DNA from 2 places in the Lelliottia amnigena genome. Region 2 is predicted to be linked to the other one. Evidence: predicted binding sites of a transcription regulator. Region 2 holds the regulator's gene; the other holds the start of a gene.

Region 1 (8,662 bases), 1.9 Mb from region 2:
ATCAGCCAATAGCGCCGTACGTTGACTGGTTGCAAGACGCGCCTCTGCGGCTTCGCGGAACGCTTGCAAACAGGCGTGATCAAGGGGAAGAAGTTCATCAGTGAAAACGCTTACAGGGGGTATGGCAGGTTTTTTTGCCACATCCGCGGGGAGCATCAGATATCCCGGACGGCGCTCACGTCGCATAACTGACAATACGCGATCGATTTCATAGCAGGCATTTTGTTCGGTGAGAATAGCCTGCGCTGCGGTAATGGGCTCACTCATCTTAAAGAAATGGCGGAATTCTCCGTCACCCAATGTGTGATGCATCAGCTCCCCTTTTTGCTGTGCGGCGCTGCAAGGCGCTCCTACGATGTGCAATACCGGCACGTACTCCGCAAAACTGCCGGCGATTCCGTTCATCGCACTCAGTTCCCCCACACCAAATGTCGTGAGCAACGCGGCAAAACCCTTGCAGCGAGCATATCCATCGGCGGCATAGGAGGCATTGAGTTCGTTGGCGCACCCCACCCAGCGGATTACGGGGCTGTCGATAACGTGATCAAGGAATTGCAGATTGTAGTCACCCGGCACGCCAAACAGGTGCTCAACACCACACTGTGAAAGGCGGTCCAGCAGATAATCGGCGACGGAATAGGCGGTTCGCATAACAGGAGTCCTTCTGACGTTGACCTCACTTTGAGTATTAAAGAAGCGTGATGTCTGTCCAGGAATGCGGAAAAGAAGAGTCTGGAAAGAATGCTTTACGAAAAATGACGTAGTAATCTGATGGTCTGAACCAGCGTGTAAACGTATACACTGAGAATCATTATTCAGAACAAAGGGGCTAGAGCATGGTTTTTCAGGCTGATAAAACACGTTATGAGTCAATGCAGTATCGTCGATGCGGTCAGAGTGGTCTGAGACTCCCCGCCGTTTCGCTGGGTCTGTGGCATAACTTTGGCGACAGCACGTTGATTGAAAATAGCCGTCAACTTTTACAACGCGCATTCGAGCTCGGGATCACCCACTTCGATCTGGCCAACAACTACGGGCCACCGCCAGGATCGGCAGAGAGCAACTTTGGACGTATTTTTCGAGAAGATTTTCACCCTTACCGTGACGAACTAGTGATCTCGACTAAAGCGGGATACACCATGTGGGACGGGCCTTACGGGGACTGGGGATCGCGAAAATATCTCATCGCCAGCCTTGATCAAAGCCTCAAGCGCATGGGGCTGGAATATGTTGATATCTTTTACCACCACCGCCCGGACCCAGAAACGCCGCTGAGAGAGACAATGAAAGCGCTCGATCATATCGTGCGCCAGGGCAAAGCCCTGTATGTCGGTCTTTCAAACTACCCGGCGGAACTGGCTCGCCAGGCCATTGATATCCTGGACGATCTTGGGACGCCTTGTCTCATCCACCAGCCAAAATACTCGATGTTTGAACGTGCTCCGGAAGAGGGATTGCTGTCCGTTTTGCAGGAAAAAGGGGTGGGTTGTATTCCTTTCTCACCGCTCGCGGGTGGGCAACTGACCGATCGCTATTTGAATGGTATTCCGGCTGATTCACGCGCGGCGAGCAAGAGTCGATTCTTGAATGCCGATCAGGTCAGCGATGAAAAACTGAGTAAGGTTCGCCAGCTCAACGCGTTAGCCGAACGCCGAGGCCAGAAGCTGTCACAAATGGCACTCGCCTGGGTGTTACGTCACGACACCGTCACCAGCGTGCTGATTGGTGCCAGTAAAACGTCACAAATCGAAGACGCAGTCGGCATGCTCAATAATCTTCACTTCACTGCTGAAGAGCTTGAAGCGATCGACGCGATTCTGAACAGCTCAAAATAAATGCGTCTTTAGCAAAAAGTGCTCCCCCCTGTGAATTAGGAGTTGAGGCGATTAAACGGGGCTTTACTGCCCCGTAAAATTGCATTAACAGGCCGCTTACGGCTCCGTTCGTAGGAGAATAACAATAATGTTCAGATCACTGATTCTTGCAGCAATCCTGATGGCGAGTGCGCCACTGATTGCAAATGCAGGCGAAATTACCCTGTTGCCGTCAATAAAATTACATATTGGCGATCGTGATAACTCTGGTAACTACTGGGACGGTGGCGGCTGGCGCGACCGTGATTACTGGCACCGTAACTACGAATGGCGTCAAAACCGCTGGTGGAGACATGATAATGGTCGTCACCGTGGCTGGGATAACCGCAAGGCGTACGAACGTGGCTACCGTGAAGGCTGGAGCGATCGTGATGACCGTCGCGGACCTCGGGGCCATGGACGAGGTCACGATCGTGGGCACGGACACGGGCATCGCCACTAATATCGTCACCGCAAAAAAGGAGCCATCAGGCTCCTTTTTCATGCTTATTTCAGTCTGGTTGTCTTACAACCCCAGCAGCGTGCCAATCAGCAGCCACAGGTTCAGCGCCACCACCAGTACCACGATCATCCATCCGATACGTTTAACCAGCGTCGAATTGACCAAATCACCCATCAGCGATTGATTGCCTGTAAAAATCAGCAGCGGTACCAGCGCCAGTGCGATACCAAAGCTCAGCAATACCTGACTCATCACCAAAATGCGGGTGGGGTCCAGCCCCATCAGAATGACGATAAATGAAGGCATCATGGTGACGGAGCGGCGTACCCACAGCGGAATGTGGAAACGTACGAAGCCCTGCATAACGACCTGCCCAGCCAGCGTACCGACCACCGTCGATGAAAGCCCCGCGGCGACCAGGCTTAAACCAAAAATGGTTGCCGCCGCATGGCTCAGCAGCGGTTCCAGCGTCAAATACGCCTGATCGAGATCGGCAACGCCAGTGTGACCGTTAAAATGAAACGCCGCCGCAGCAGTCGCCATCATGGCAAGATTAACGAATCCGGCGATCGTCATCGCAATACCCACATCCCATTTGGTTGCCGAATAGCGTTCCTGCCGGGTGCCATCATGCGCATTTTGCGTCAACGACGAGTGGAGATAGATAACATGCGGCATGATCGTCGCGCCCAGAACACCGGCTGCCAGAAACACAGCTTCCGAGGTTGGGAGGCTGGGTATTGCCATACCTTTGCTCAATTGCACCAGATTCGGCTGCGAAAACACGAGCTCAACAATATACGCTGCCGCAACGAATAACAGCAGACCGCCGATGACCAGTTCCAGCGGTTTTTGCCCCCGCCGCTGCAACATCAGAATAAGGAAAGTGGCAATCCCCGTCAGTACTGCGCCCTGAAGGAGCGAAACGCCGAGGATCAGTTTGAAGCCTATGGCCGCGCCAATAAATTCCGCGAGATCGGTCGCCATCGCGATGATTTCCGCCTGAACCCAGTAAAACCATACGACCGGGCGGGGATAATGATCGCGAATTTGTTCCGCCAGGTTTTTTCCCGTCGCGATCCCAAGCTTCGCGGATAACACCTGAATCAGCATCGCCATCAGGTTTGCCCACACGACAACCCACAGCAATTTATAGCCGAAGCTGGCCCCAGCCTGAATATTGGTCGCAAAGTTACCTGGATCAATGTAACCAATCGCAGCAATGAACGCCGGTCCCATTAATGCGAACCGCAACTTGCGCGCTGCTCTGCCACTGCTACCCTCAACGCGACTGTTATTCATTTCTACCTCTGGAGATATAGCCTTTGCTATGTTTCATGCTATCAAAACGAGAATGATTATCAAGATCATTTAAATGGGTTATAGCGATTTCATTGATAGTGAAGAACAATAGCAAGGCAGGACGTTTTGGAATTATTTAGAACCAACTGCGAAAGTGAATCATCTTTTGTGAAGCCTAGCACACAAACGTAACTTTTCACTCATTTACATAACATAACAGAAATGTATGGTTGATCACTATTTTTGAGACTCGTCACAGGATGTAACTATAGTGTGGTCTTGATCTCGTTTTCTTTGCACTTGTTACATAGAATGTGCACGGAAATTAAACCTGCCTCATATTTGGAGCAAATATGGACCGCGTCCTTCATTTTGTCCTGGCACTTGTTGTCGTTACTGCACTTGCATTGCTGGTCAGCACTGACCGCAAAAACATTCGTATTCGCTATGTTATACAACTGCTCGTCATTGAAGTTTTACTTGCGTGGTTCTTCCTGAACTCCAACATTGGCCTTGGTTTCGTCAGAGGTTTTTCCGAAATGTTCGAAAAACTGCTCGGATTTGCTAACGAAGGGACCAACTTCGTCTTTGGCAGTATGAACGATCAAGGTCTGGCATTCTTCTTCCTGAAAGTGCTGTGCCCAATCGTCTTTATCTCTGCACTGATCGGTATTCTGCAGCACATTCGTGTTCTGCCAGTGATTATCCGCGCGATTGGCTTCCTGTTATCCAAAGTCAACGGTATGGGTAAACTGGAGTCTTTCAACGCCGTCAGTTCCCTGATTCTGGGCCAGTCTGAGAACTTTATCGCGTATAAAGATATCCTGGGCAAAATGTCTCGCAACCGCATGTACACCATGGCGGCAACAGCAATGTCGACTGTATCCATGTCTATCGTGGGTGCATACATGACGATGCTGGAACCGAAATACGTGGTCGCAGCGCTGGTTCTGAACATGTTCAGCACCTTTATCGTTCTGTCTCTGATCAACCCTTACCGCGTTGATGCCAGCGAAGAAAATATCCAGATGTCTAACCTGCACGAAGGCCAGAGCTTCTTCGAAATGCTGGGTGAATACATTCTGGCTGGCTTTAAAGTTGCCATTATCGTTGCTGCCATGTTGATCGGTTTTATCGCGCTGATCGCTGCGTTGAACGCCCTGTTCGCTGCCGTACTGGGCATCTCCTTCCAGGGGATTCTGGGTTACATCTTCTACCCGATTGCCTGGGTAATGGGTGTTCCGGCGCATGAAGCACTGCAGGTCGGTAGCATTATGGCCACCAAACTGGTTTCCAACGAATTCGTTGCGATGATGGATCTGCAGAAAATTGCCAGCACGCTCTCCCCGCGCGCAGAAGGCATTCTGTCAGTCTTCCTGGTGTCCTTCGCTAACTTCTCTTCAATCGGTATTATCGCAGGCGCGATTAAAGGCCTGAACGAAGAGCAAGGAAACGTGGTTTCCCGCTTTGGTCTGAAACTGGTTTATGGTTCAACTCTGGTGAGCGTGCTGTCTGCGTCTATCGCAGCCCTGGTACTGTAATCAGAAGAAAAAACCGGAGGTGCTAAGCCTCCGGTTTTTTTATGCCTGTAATTCCTCGATCGGGCGTGGCTTCCCAATCAGATAGCCTTGAAGGTAATCCACACCAAACGCCAAAAGCATCTGCCGCTGCTCGTGCGTTTCAACATATTCAGCAACAACGCTGAGTGATTTGGTTTTCGCCAGATTACAGATCGATTTCACAATCATCGCATCCATGCTGTCGGTACAAATATCCTTTATAAAACAGCCATCTATTTTTATAACGTCTGCCTCCAGGCGCTTCAGCCGCTCGTAGTTGGCATAGCCCGTACCGAAATCATCAATGGCAATTTTGAATCCGAATTCACGCAGCTTCTGGATATTAAAAATACTGCTTTCAGACTCAGAAAAAGCCTGCTCTTCAGTGACTTCGATAATCACCGCTGCGCAAGAGACGCCATGGCGTTTAAATAGAGCAATAATCTCTGATGCTGTCTCTTTCTGCATCAGCGTGAGTGGCATGAGATTGACCGAGAACCGGGCGTAAAAGTGCGACACAGGATGATCCGCCAACCATATCACCATGGCTTCCACCACGCTCAGGTCAAAACGCCTGCTGAGGTTAAATTGTGCAAAGAGTGGGATGAATTGGTCGGGGAAAATCAATTCGCCATCACTTTCCAGCCGCGTCAGGATTTCGTGATATCCCCCGCCTTCAGCATTCTGAATGGGTTGCACATACAGACGCAAACCGCCCTCAGTGAGAGCGCGTTTGACACGGCTCAACAGGAAAACGCGTTCCGTCGTCTGGTCAGATATCGTTGCCAGGCTGTGCGTTAATGCTAATACGGTTTGATTTGCACAAGACTGCTCTGATAACCAACTCAGTTGACCCAGCACATGATGAAGTTTCTCACCCCATTCATCGCTCATGCTCCCCCAGGATGCGCCAAATTCGACATCAAGAGCCGTATTGTTCCAGTAAATTCTTCGATTATTAAGATGGTCAACAATGTGCTGCAAGCGCGCAGCCGTTTCGGTGCCGTTCAGTACAAGTACCAACTCGCTACCCGGTAGCTGGAAAAGTTTTTCATCGGTCAGTAAAAACGGCTGTAGAGCGCTCGTAACTTCACGCTTACAGTTTACGCGCATCATCATCCCATAATGCCGACTTAGAAACTCCAGGTTGGCTATGCGCAAGCAACACACATGAAAGTGCGGGTGTTTTTCTAGAAAAGCTTCCAGAGCGCGCATATTAGGTAAGCCCGTTAAGGGGTCGGTCAATGCCCTCTCCTGCCAACCCTGCTTTAACCACTCGCCATGCTGATAGATACGTGACATGTAAAGCAGACATAGCGTGAACGAAATCAGAACGGAGAGAACAAATGCCAGGGAGTAGCCATTCTCTACACCGTAAAGGAAATTTCCATTATAGGTGAGTAGCAAAAATACGCAGATAGCCCAACTGAACGAAATTACAATATAGCTTAATCGGCTAATACCTATAGTGAACAGGATAAATATGATCGGAACCAGATAGCCTGCAATGTAATTTGCGCGAAAAGGCGTGCACAGGGCAATCAGTACAGCGATCAGAAGCATCAACCAGAATAATGTAAAAAAGATATGTTTTTTAGAAAAAGAAGGTCTGACATGATACCGCCAAATTTTCATGGCATAACGAGGATTAATCATCATCCTTAAGGGGTAATAAAACATCATGGTAAATATTATTGCAGACGATATTAGGCTCTGAACATCGATAACGTTATCCATTGCTGAGCCTAGGCCAAAATAATTCGACAGCATCACAGGAAAATGGAGTAAATATCCTATCAAAAACATAGATAATTTAATGCTAATGGGGAGTATAAAACCCAACCAAAAAATCTGTATCCCTATGTTTCGATTAGGGACTCCAAACCGCCATCGTCGCCCAAGCTGCCATCGCATAATACCGCAGACAACCAACACAGAAAATACCTGGCAAAACAATAACGCTAATGACTGTATGAGCGTTAATTGTAAACCCCAGGCATTAATAAGTGCAGTGCTAACAATAATGGGGGCAATCGCACGTCGGCCAAATAATAGAATAACCGCCAGCATTACGCTCAGCGGAAGCCAGGCAAGATATATATCATTATCATTAACAATTGCACGAGGGGAGATATAGCGGGAAAGAGGAAGAGTCAGCAGGCAAATAATAGAAGCGATTGCGAATATTCTTAAGCTTTCAAGAATTTTTTTTGTCATTACGGTTAGCAACCTCATTTACCTGACAGTGCGTTAATGCGTAAGAATAGTAAGTTTATTAATTCCGCGAAGCAAGTCTCCCTTTAAGGGTCGCCAGCGTTTTTGCCAAAGGTTTACTCGCCGTATAAGAAATACGTTGTTTTGCAACAAAGGGAGGGATGTTTTTTACATTACCATAAAAAAACCCCCGCCATTCGGCGAGGGTCTGAATTTGGTGGAGCTAAGCGGGATCGAACCGCTGACCTCTTGCATGCCATGCAAGCGCTCTCCCAGCTGAGCTATAGCCCCACAGTGTCTTTACGTTCCAAACTCTTCTGGATAAGAATTTGGTGGAGCTAAGCGGGATCGAACCGCTGACCTCTTGCATGCCATGCAAGCGCTCTCCCAGCTGAGCTATAGCCCCAACGTAAAGCTGTCGTGTTGACGGGCGGCATAATATGAATTCCATTGAAGTGTGTCAACGGCAAAATCAGCCCCACTCTTTCAATCGTCGAAAAATCAGGCAAATAAAGCACATTGCGAAGCGGCTCGCAGTCCTAAGTTAAGCCTGTCACGTTTTCACGTAAAAGGGTGCTATAAGATGAACCACTAATTAACCCTACTGATACTCAGGTGATTGTATGATCAAGGAACGAATGACGCCGGAGGAGCTGTCCCGGCTCACGGGCTATAGCCGTCAGACCATCAATAAATGGGTACGTAAAGAGGGTTGGAAAACTTCACCAAGGCCGGGAGTTCAGGGCGGAAAAGCGCGTTTGGTACATGTGAACGAAAAAGTCAGGGAATTTATTCGTTCTGCCTGTCGAATAACCGACGACCCTCAGCTATCGGAAGGCAGTGCAAGCCTTAGCGCACTTAACGCGCTGCTCCTGACACTGGCAAATGAAATGACCCCGGATGAACAAAAGCAGCTGACCACGCTGTTACTGCGGGAAGGGATTTCCGGATTATTACAACGATTAGGAATACGTGACCAGAACTAATATGAATAAATTACGGAGCAAAATGACCACGGAAGAGTTGGCCGAAAGTCTTGGCGTGGCCAAGCAAACGGTAAACCGCTGGGTGCGCAAGCAAGGCTGGAAAACAGAGGGTATAAACGGGGTGAAAGGTGGACGGGCAAGGCTCATTCATATTGACGCCAGGGTCCGCGAGCACATCGTTAACTTGCCCGCCATTCGTAACCGTCAGGTCACCTATCATCTTGCTGAGCCATCAGCCACATATGGTGGTACTACCCCACCTCGTGTGTTGCGTCAGGTTATCGA
Region 2 (8,662 bases):
ATCGTTAAAATCTTCAACACCAACCATGCGTTCTGTCTGGAAACCGAAAAGGGTGCCGAAATCGTTGTCCATATGGGCATTGATACGGTTGCTTTGGGTGGTAAAGGCTTTACGCGTCTGGTTGAAGAGGGCGCAGAAGTGGTCGCAGGTGAGCCGATTCTGGAAATGGATCTGGACTTCCTGAACGCCCATGCGCGCTCCATGATAAGCCCGGTTGTCTGTAGCAATATCGACGACTTTAGCGGCCTGGTGATTCAGGCAAAAGGTCAGGTTGTTGCAGGCCAGACCCCGCTGTATGAGATTAAAGGCAAGTAATCGCTCCTGAGTAGAGTTCATGCCTTAAGCGGCGGGGGTTATCCTCCGCCGCTTTTTTTTGCATCAATCGCCCCCATTATTTTCCTCCTGGACGTTTTAAGGGTTGTCACTACGTCCGGCTTATAAGATCATACGCCGCTATACGTTATTTATGCCTTTGAGGAATCCACGATGAGTGAGGCTGAAGCCCGCCCGAGTAACTTTATTCGTCAGATCATCGATGAAGATCTGGCCAGTGGTAAGCACACCACGGTGCATACCCGTTTTCCGCCGGAGCCTAATGGCTACCTGCACATTGGCCATGCGAAATCCATCTGCCTGAACTTTGGCATTGCGCAAGACTATCAGGGCCAATGCAACCTGCGTTTCGATGACACCAACCCAGTAAAAGAAGACATCGAATACGTTGAGTCCATTAAAAACGATGTGCAGTGGCTAGGATTCAACTGGTCAGGCGACATTTGCTACTCTTCAGACTATTTTGATCAGCTCTTTGCCTATGCGGTTGAGCTGATCAATAAAGGCCTGGCCTACGTTGACGAACTGTCTGCTGACGAAATCCGTGAATATCGCGGCTCGCTGACTGCGCCGGGCAAAAACAGCCCATACCGCGATCGCAGCGTCGAAGAAAACCTCGCACTGTTCGAAAAAATGCGTGCCGGTGGTTTCGAAGAAGGTAAAGCGTGTCTGCGTGCCAAAATCGACATGGCATCGCCTTTCATCGTGATGCGCGATCCGGTTCTGTACCGTATCAAATTTGCCGAACACCACCAGACCGGCAACAAGTGGTGCATCTACCCGATGTACGACTTCACCCATTGCATCAGCGATGCGCTGGAAGGCATCACGCACTCTCTGTGTACGCTGGAATTCCAGGACAACCGTCGTCTGTACGACTGGGTGCTGGATAACATCACCATTCCTGTGCATCCGCGCCAGTACGAGTTCTCTCGTCTGAATCTGGAATACACCGTGATGTCTAAGCGTAAGCTGAATCTGCTGGTGACAGACAAGCACGTTGAAGGTTGGGATGACCCGCGTATGCCGACCATTTCCGGTCTGCGTCGTCGTGGTTACAGCGCCTCCTCTATCCGCGAATTCATCAAGCGTATCGGCGTGACCAAGCAAGACAACACCATCGAGATGGCGTCGCTGGAATCCTGTATTCGCGAAGATTTGAACGAAAATGCGCCGCGCGCAATGGCCGTTATCGATCCGGTTAAACTGGTTATCGAAAACTATCCGCAGGGCGAAAGCGAGCTGGTGACGATGCCTAACCATCCGAGCAAACCGGAAATGGGTAGCCGCGAAGTGCCATTCAGCGCAGAACTCTGGATCGACCGCGCCGATTTCCGCGAAGAAGCCAACAAACAGTACAAACGTCTGGTGATGGGCAAAGAAGTGCGCCTGCGCAATGCCTACGTGATCAAAGCTGAACGCGTAGAAAAGGACGCAGAAGGCAATATCACGACGATTTTCTGCAGCTATGACGCCGAAACCCTCAGCAAAGATCCGGCGGATGGCCGTAAAGTGAAAGGCGTTATTCACTGGGTCAGCGCTGCGCACGCGCTGCCGGTTGAAATTCGTCTTTACGATCGTCTGTTCAGCGTGCCGAATCCGGGCGCTGCGGAAGATTTCCTGGCGACGATCAATCCGGAATCACTGCTGATCAAACAGGGCTACGCTGAGCCGTCACTGAAAAATGCTGAAGCCGGCAAGGCTTACCAGTTTGAGCGTGAAGGCTACTTCTGTCTCGACAGCCGTTATGCAACCGCTACCAAACTGGTCTTTAACCGTACCGTAGGTCTGCGTGACACCTGGGCGAAAGCTGGCGAGTAATCCAGGTCAATGAGAGACAAACGCCGCACATTGCGGCGTTTTTTTTGCTTGTCGATCAGGCTGTTAGTATTTCATCGAAAAAAAGATGCCTAAAAATAAGGTCAATGAGCTGCTACTTATTTTATTAAATAAAATTTGATGCGCATGAGAAGAGTAAAATAAAACGATGTAATCGCTATCAATAATTATTAGTGATTGAATTTAGTTGATTTTTTAATGATAAAACCCTTCCTGATGTATATGTTACAAATCACTACCAATTATGTGCACTTCGTCATAATCCTGCATTTTGCCCACTGAAAAGCATTGATAATTCGCGTCGCGAAAAATAGTCTACAGACGGTAGTTAATTCGAGGGTATTTATAACTACCCCTGACCGTTTGGTCTTTTTAGATTTTTCGCCGTTTAAGGCGCTTTAATTCGTCAAAGAGGAACAACTATGCGTACGTTCAGTGGCAAACGTAGTGCGCTGGCGCTGGCTATTGCCGGTGTGACAGCAATGTCTGGCTTTATCGCTTCTCCGCAGGCTCAGGCAGCAGGCTTTATCGATGATTCCACGCTCACGGGCGGTATTTACTATTGGCAACGTGAACGTGACCGTAAAGACGTCACCGAAGACAAATACAAAACCAACCTGTCCCATTCTACCTGGAACGCCAATCTTGATTTCCAGTCAGGTTACGCTGCGGACATGTTCGGGCTGGATATTGCGGCGTTCACTGCCATTGAAATGGCCGAAAATGGCGACAGCGCCCACCCGAACGAAATCGCGTTCTCCTCCAGTAACAAAGCCTACAAAGAAGACTGGTCGGGTGATAAAAGCGGAATCAGCCTCTACAAAGCGGCCGCTAAATTCAAATACGGTCCGGTTTGGGCACGCGGTGGCTATATTCAGCCAACCGGTCAGACGCTGTTAGCCCCACACTGGAGCTTTATGCCAGGGACGTATCAGGGCGCTGAAGCCGGGGCAAACTTTGACTATGGCGATGCGGGCGCGTTGAGTTTCTCCTATATGTGGACCAACGAATATAAAGCGCCATGGCACCTTGAGATGGACAAGTTCTATCAGAATGACAAGAAAACCAAAGTCGAGTATCTCCACTCGTTAGGGGCGAAATATGACTTTAAAAACGATTTAGTGCTGGAAGCGGCGTTTGGTCAGGCAGAAGGATACGTGGATCAGTACTTCGCCAAAGCCAGCTATAAATTCGATATCGTTGGCGGCCCGCTGTCGACCAGTTATCAGTTCTACGGTACGCGTGACAAAGTCAGCGATGGCGGTGTGAACGATCTGTATGACGGCACGGCATGGCTTCAGGCGCTGACCTTTGGCTACAAAATCGGGCAGGTTGATTTACGCCTGGAAGGGACATACGTGAAGGCCGAAGGTCAGCAGGGCTACTTCCTGCAGCGTATGACGCCGACCTACGCATCTTCAAATGGTCGCCTGGATATCTGGTGGGATAACCGTTCGGATTTCAACGCCGATGGCGAGAAAGCCGTATTCTTCGGTGCCATGTATGACCTGAAAAACTGGAATCTGCCGGGCTGGGCAGTTGGTGCATCTTACGCGTATGCATGGGACGCAAAACCTGCTGATATGGCGACGCCGGACGCTTACTACGATCCGAACTATCGCCTGAAAGAGTCCTCATACAGCCTCGATGCCATCTACACGCTTCAGGACGGTCGCGCGAAGGGCACGATGTTTAAACTGCACTTCACTCAATACGACAACCATTCCGACATTCCAAGCTACTCGGGCGGTTACGGCAACATCTTCCAGGACGAGCGTGACGTGAAATTCATGGTCATCGCACCCTTCACCATTTTCTGATGAACGCGCCGGCGGGATGATTCCCCCCATCCCGCCGGAATGGAGACTGATATGCTGAAAAAATGTGTTATCGTCGCGATGCTTGCATCGGGACTGGTCGCTTGCGCACAACCGCAGGCACCAAAAGAAGACTCTCGACTGAAAGAGGCCTACAGCGCCTGTATTAACACCGCCGAAGGATCGCCAGAAAAAATTGAAGCCTGCCAGAGCGTGCTGAATGTGCTGAAAAAAGAGAAAGCGCACGAGCAGTTTGCGACGCAGGAAAATGTGCGGGTGCTGGATTACCAGGCCTGTATCCAGGCGCGTCAAACCGGCAACGATCAGGAAGTGGCAAAGCGTTGTGACAAGATCTGGCAGGAGATTCGCAGCAATAACAGCAAGTAATCCTCTTTTGCCACGCCCGGCTGTGCGCCATCCTGATGTGAGTTGGATGGCGCACAACCGGGTTTTTTATTTATAGCAGGCAAAAAAAAGCCAACCGTCAGGTTGGCTCAGTGTATGAAAAACGATTATTTCGTGTCGTGCGCGTGATCGTTTTCGCGGCAATCGCCTTCAGCACAGTGACCGTAGAGGTACAGGCTGTGGTTGGTCAGACGGATACCATGACGAGTGGCAATCTCACGCTGACGAGATTCGATAGATTCATCGCTAAATTCAATCACCTTGCCGCAATCCAGGCAGATGAGGTGATCGTGGTGATGCTGTTGTGTCAGTTCGAAAACGGATTTACCGCCTTCAAAATTATGACGGGTGACAATCCCGGCGTCATCAAATTGGTTCAGAACGCGATAAACGGTCGCCAGGCCAATCTCTTCGCCCATGTCGATCAGACGTTTATACAAGTCTTCCGCACTGACATGGTGATTGTCCGGCCCTTGCAGTACTTCCAGAATTTTTAAACGAGGAAGCGTAACTTTCAGGCCAGCCTTCTTTAATGCGGTATTGTTGTCAGTCATGCGGAATCTGTCCTGTTGCTAAACGATTCACTTCTAAAGAAGAAGTGACAGAAAATGCACTTGGGATAATGCGTTTCATTATAGAACTGCCATGCCTAAATGAAAACTGCAAGTCTCAAGCAAAGTATGCTTATAAAAACGTGGTATCGCCAACAAAGTTGAGCGAAGGCATCCACTTTAACCTGGGATATTGTACAGGTATGAAAGCAAAAGTTAAAAATTTGTAGCAATTATTTTAATTGGAATTACCTATCAATGCGGCGCAACAGTTTTGCAGCGCCGCACGATCAATCAGGCATTCAGGATATCGTCGAGGTGAAGTTCTTCGCGGATCTGCTTAACCCATTTGTCTACGCGTTCTGCGGTGAGCTCTGGTTGACGGTCTTCGTCAATCGCCAGGCCCACAAAATGATCGTCATCCGCAAGGCCTTTAGACGCTTCAAAGTGATAACCCGCCGTTGGCCAATGACCGACAATCGCCGCGCCGCGCGGTTCGATGATGTCGCGAATGGTGCCCAGCGCATCACAGAAATACTCTGCGTAATCTTCCTGGTCACCGCAACCGAACAGCGCGACCAGCTTACCGTTAAAGTCGACTTCTTCCAGCGTTGGGAAGAAATCGTCCCAGTCACACTGTGCTTCGCCGTAGTACCAGGTTGGAATGCCCAGCAGCAGAATATCGTAACCTTCGAGATCTTCTTTGCTGCTCTTCGCAATGTCATGGACGTCGGCAACGTCTTTACCTAGCTGTTTTTGAATGTTTTTTGCGATGTTTTCGGTATTACCGGTATCGCTGCCGAAGAAAATGCCGATGATTGCCATGAGTAAAATAACCTCTTGAAACTTAATGGTATGGTGGCACAAATTGTCCACGGATGAGGGCAATCATAGCAGAACAGAGAAGTCAGCGGAAACAGCTATCACGCGGGACTGCACTCTGTGCTACATGAAAGTGGGGTAAGGGCGATTTTTCAGACTTTTACTGTGAATGGCGCAATGCCTGCAGTTGCAGCATAAGCATCTCTTCGATCAGCTCGCTGCGGCTGATTTCACGGGCCTCAGCCAGTTCGCTTAGGGCGTCGACTGCGTCCGCATTGAGTTTTAACTCGACGCGTTTAAGCCCACGACTTTTGTCGCGTTTAAGCTGGTTTCGCTTATTGATGCGCAACTGTTCATCGCGCGAAAGCGGATTGGTTTTAGGTCGTCCCGGTCGACGTTCAGTCGCGAACAGATCTAATGTCGTACGGTCCGTTTGTTCTTTGGCCATGATTCAGAGACTTCGGGGAAAACGAGCGGCCCTGCTATTGCCGGGGCGATGAGCGCGACATCATACATTACTGATATCAGCACGCCAACGACTGGAGGCCAACAGGCGTCCAGTCGCTGACATTTTAATCAAATCGCGTTCTCAGAGAGATAACGGCGGATGGCGCGCAGCACCGCGTCCGGTTTTTCGGCGTGAACCCAGTGGCCTGCACCGGCAATCACATGCGCACGCGCCTGCGGGAATTGCGCCAGCAGCGTATCGCGATAGGCTTCTGTGACATACGGTGAATTGCCGCCGCGAATAAAGAGCGTAGGGGCCTGCCAGGCTGGAATTGGCTGCCAGCCAACAATGTTATCGTATTGATCCCACAGAACCGGGACGTTAAACCGCCACGCGCCCTCGACGAACGACTTCAGCAGAAACTGCACCACGCCTTCTTCATCTAAATGCTCGCGCATAATCGCCGCAGCCTGCTGACGGGTTGCAACGCCCGCCTCAGTGACGGCGTTGATCGCCGCAAAAATTTCGTCGTGTCGACGCACATCGTAATCCACAGGTGCTACATCAATCACCACCAGCTGGTTGATGCGCTCTGGCGCAATCGCCGTCAGGGCCATCACCGCTTTACCGCCCATTGAATGGCCAATCAGCGTCGCTTTTTCGATGTTATTCGCATCGAGCGTATCCAGTAGATCATGAGCCATCGCCGCATACGTCATCTCTGGATCGCGCGGTGAAACCCCATGGTTGCGCATATCGACCTGCAGAATATTGTGATCGGTAACCAGATCGCGCGCGAGCACGCCCAAATTATCGAGGCTGCCAAAAAGCCCGTGAACCAGTACGATGGGAGAATTATTGTTCGGCGATTGTGCAGATTGCGCTCGGCTATTCAATTTCATGGCAAAGTTCTTTTTTTACGTATGTCAGGTTAGGGTATTATGTTGACCATTCTGCCGCCCGGCTGCAAGGATCCAGTTTATTCTGACTTTTGCCGCCACCCTGGCTTGACCCTATCCGCGGTTGGGATTAGCCCCTATAATCCCAACGACTTGTATTCAGATAAGATATTGCACTGGATTAAGATGAAAACAATCGAAGTTGATGATGAGCTCTATGCGTATATTGCCAGCCACACGCGACATATTGGCGAGAGTGCGTCCGACATTTTACGTCGCATGCTGAAATTTTCTGCCGCTTCACAGCCTGCAACTCCGGTTTCGAAAGAGGTTCGCGCGTCAAACGTCGTGGCGGAAGCTAAAACCGTAGCGCCGGTTAAAGACAAAGTGCGCGCGGTGCGTGAACTGCTGCTCTCCGACGAATACGCAGAGCAAAAGAAAGCGGTTAACCGTTTTCTGCTGGTGCTGACTACACTTTATTCACTGGATAACAAAGCGTTTGCTGAGGCGACCGAGTCGCTTCACGGCCGTACGCGCGTGTACTTCGCGGCGGATGAGCAGACGCTGATTCAAAACGGTAACCAAACCAAACCAAAACAGGTTCCGGGTACCCCTTATTGGGTCATCACCAATACCAATACCGGACGCAAATGCAGCATGGTCGAACACATCATGCAGTCAATGCAATTCCCGGCGGAATTGATTGAAAAGGTTTGCGGTACAATTTAACCCTTGCATAAGAAGGACCAGGCAATGGCAAATCACGAACGCGCGGGTCAGCCTGCGCAACAAAGCGATTTGATTAACGTCGCTCAGCTTACCGCTCAGTACTATGTATTGAAGCCGGAAGTGGGCAACGCAGAACACGCAGTGAAGTTTGGTACGTCTGGCCACCGCGGCGGCGCGGCGCGCCACAGCTTTAACGAACCGCATATTCTGGCCATTGCTCAGGCCATCGCTGAAGAACGCGCTAAAAATGGTATTACCGGTCCGTGCTTCGTCGGTAAAGATACTCATGCGCTGTCCGAACCGGCCTTCATCTCCGTACTGGAAGTGCTGGCAGCGAATGGTGTGGATGTCATCATCCAGGAAGACAACGGCTATACGCCAACGCCTGCGGTCTCGAACGCTATTCTGGTGCACAACAAAAAAGGCGGCGCGCAGGCGGACGGTATCGTTATCACGCCATCGCACAACCCACCGGATGATGGCGGTATCAAATACAACCCACCTAACGGCGGCCCGGCTGATACCAACGTCACGAAAGTGGTGGAAGACCGTGCGAACGCGCTGCTGGCGGATGGTCTGAAAGGTGTTAAACGTATTTCTCTGGATGCCGCGATGGCTTCTGGTCACGTGAAAGAGATCGATCTGGTTCAGCCGTTTATCGAAGGGCTGGCGGATATCGTGGATATCGCAGCGATTCAGAAAGCCGGTTTAAAACTGGGCGTGGATCCCCTTGGCGGCTCCGGTATTGAATACTGGAAACGCATCGCGGAGTTCTACAAGCTGGATCTGACCATTGTGAACGATCAGGTCGATCAGACG

Evidence for each region. Region 2 encodes Fur, which represses iron uptake genes when iron is present. Its sites were predicted from a motif close to ATAATAATGAGAACNACTATCAA; they were not measured.
Region 1: I6L74_RS02120 (Nramp family divalent metal transporter) is a predicted target of Fur. The motif match lies at 3,659-3,681, and genes of this name have one in related genera.

The regions. Positions count from the first base shown of each region.
Region 1 covers NZ_CP077236.1:445,805-454,466, forward strand. Annotated here, with positions in the region: gene ipdC (indolepyruvate decarboxylase) at 1-651, opposite strand, end outside; gene mgrA (L-glyceraldehyde 3-phosphate reductase) at 837-1,835, shown strand; gene I6L74_RS02115 (DUF2502 domain-containing protein) at 1,963-2,316, shown strand; gene I6L74_RS02120 (Nramp family divalent metal transporter) at 2,380-3,618, opposite strand; gene nupC (nucleoside permease NupC) at 3,972-5,159, shown strand; gene I6L74_RS02130 (sensor domain-containing phosphodiesterase) at 5,199-7,394, opposite strand; tRNA gene I6L74_RS02135 (tRNA-Ala) at 7,607-7,682, opposite strand; tRNA gene I6L74_RS02140 (tRNA-Ala) at 7,722-7,797, opposite strand; gene I6L74_RS02145 (YfeC-like transcriptional regulator) at 8,015-8,377, shown strand; gene I6L74_RS02150 (YfeC-like transcriptional regulator) at 8,379-8,662, shown strand, end outside.
Region 2 covers NZ_CP077236.1:3,054,890-3,063,551, forward strand. Annotated here, with positions in the region: gene nagE (N-acetylglucosamine-specific PTS transporter subunit IIBC) at 1-315, shown strand, start outside; gene glnS (glutamine--tRNA ligase) at 487-2,154, shown strand; gene chiP (chitoporin ChiP) at 2,595-3,992, shown strand; gene chiQ (ChiQ/YbfN family lipoprotein) at 4,047-4,376, shown strand; gene fur (ferric iron uptake transcriptional regulator) at 4,502-4,948, opposite strand; gene fldA (flavodoxin FldA) at 5,240-5,770, opposite strand; gene ybfE (LexA regulated protein) at 5,928-6,215, opposite strand; gene ybfF (esterase) at 6,344-7,117, opposite strand; gene seqA (replication initiation negative regulator SeqA) at 7,301-7,843, shown strand; gene pgm (phosphoglucomutase (alpha-D-glucose-1,6-bisphosphate-dependent)) at 7,868-8,662, shown strand, end outside.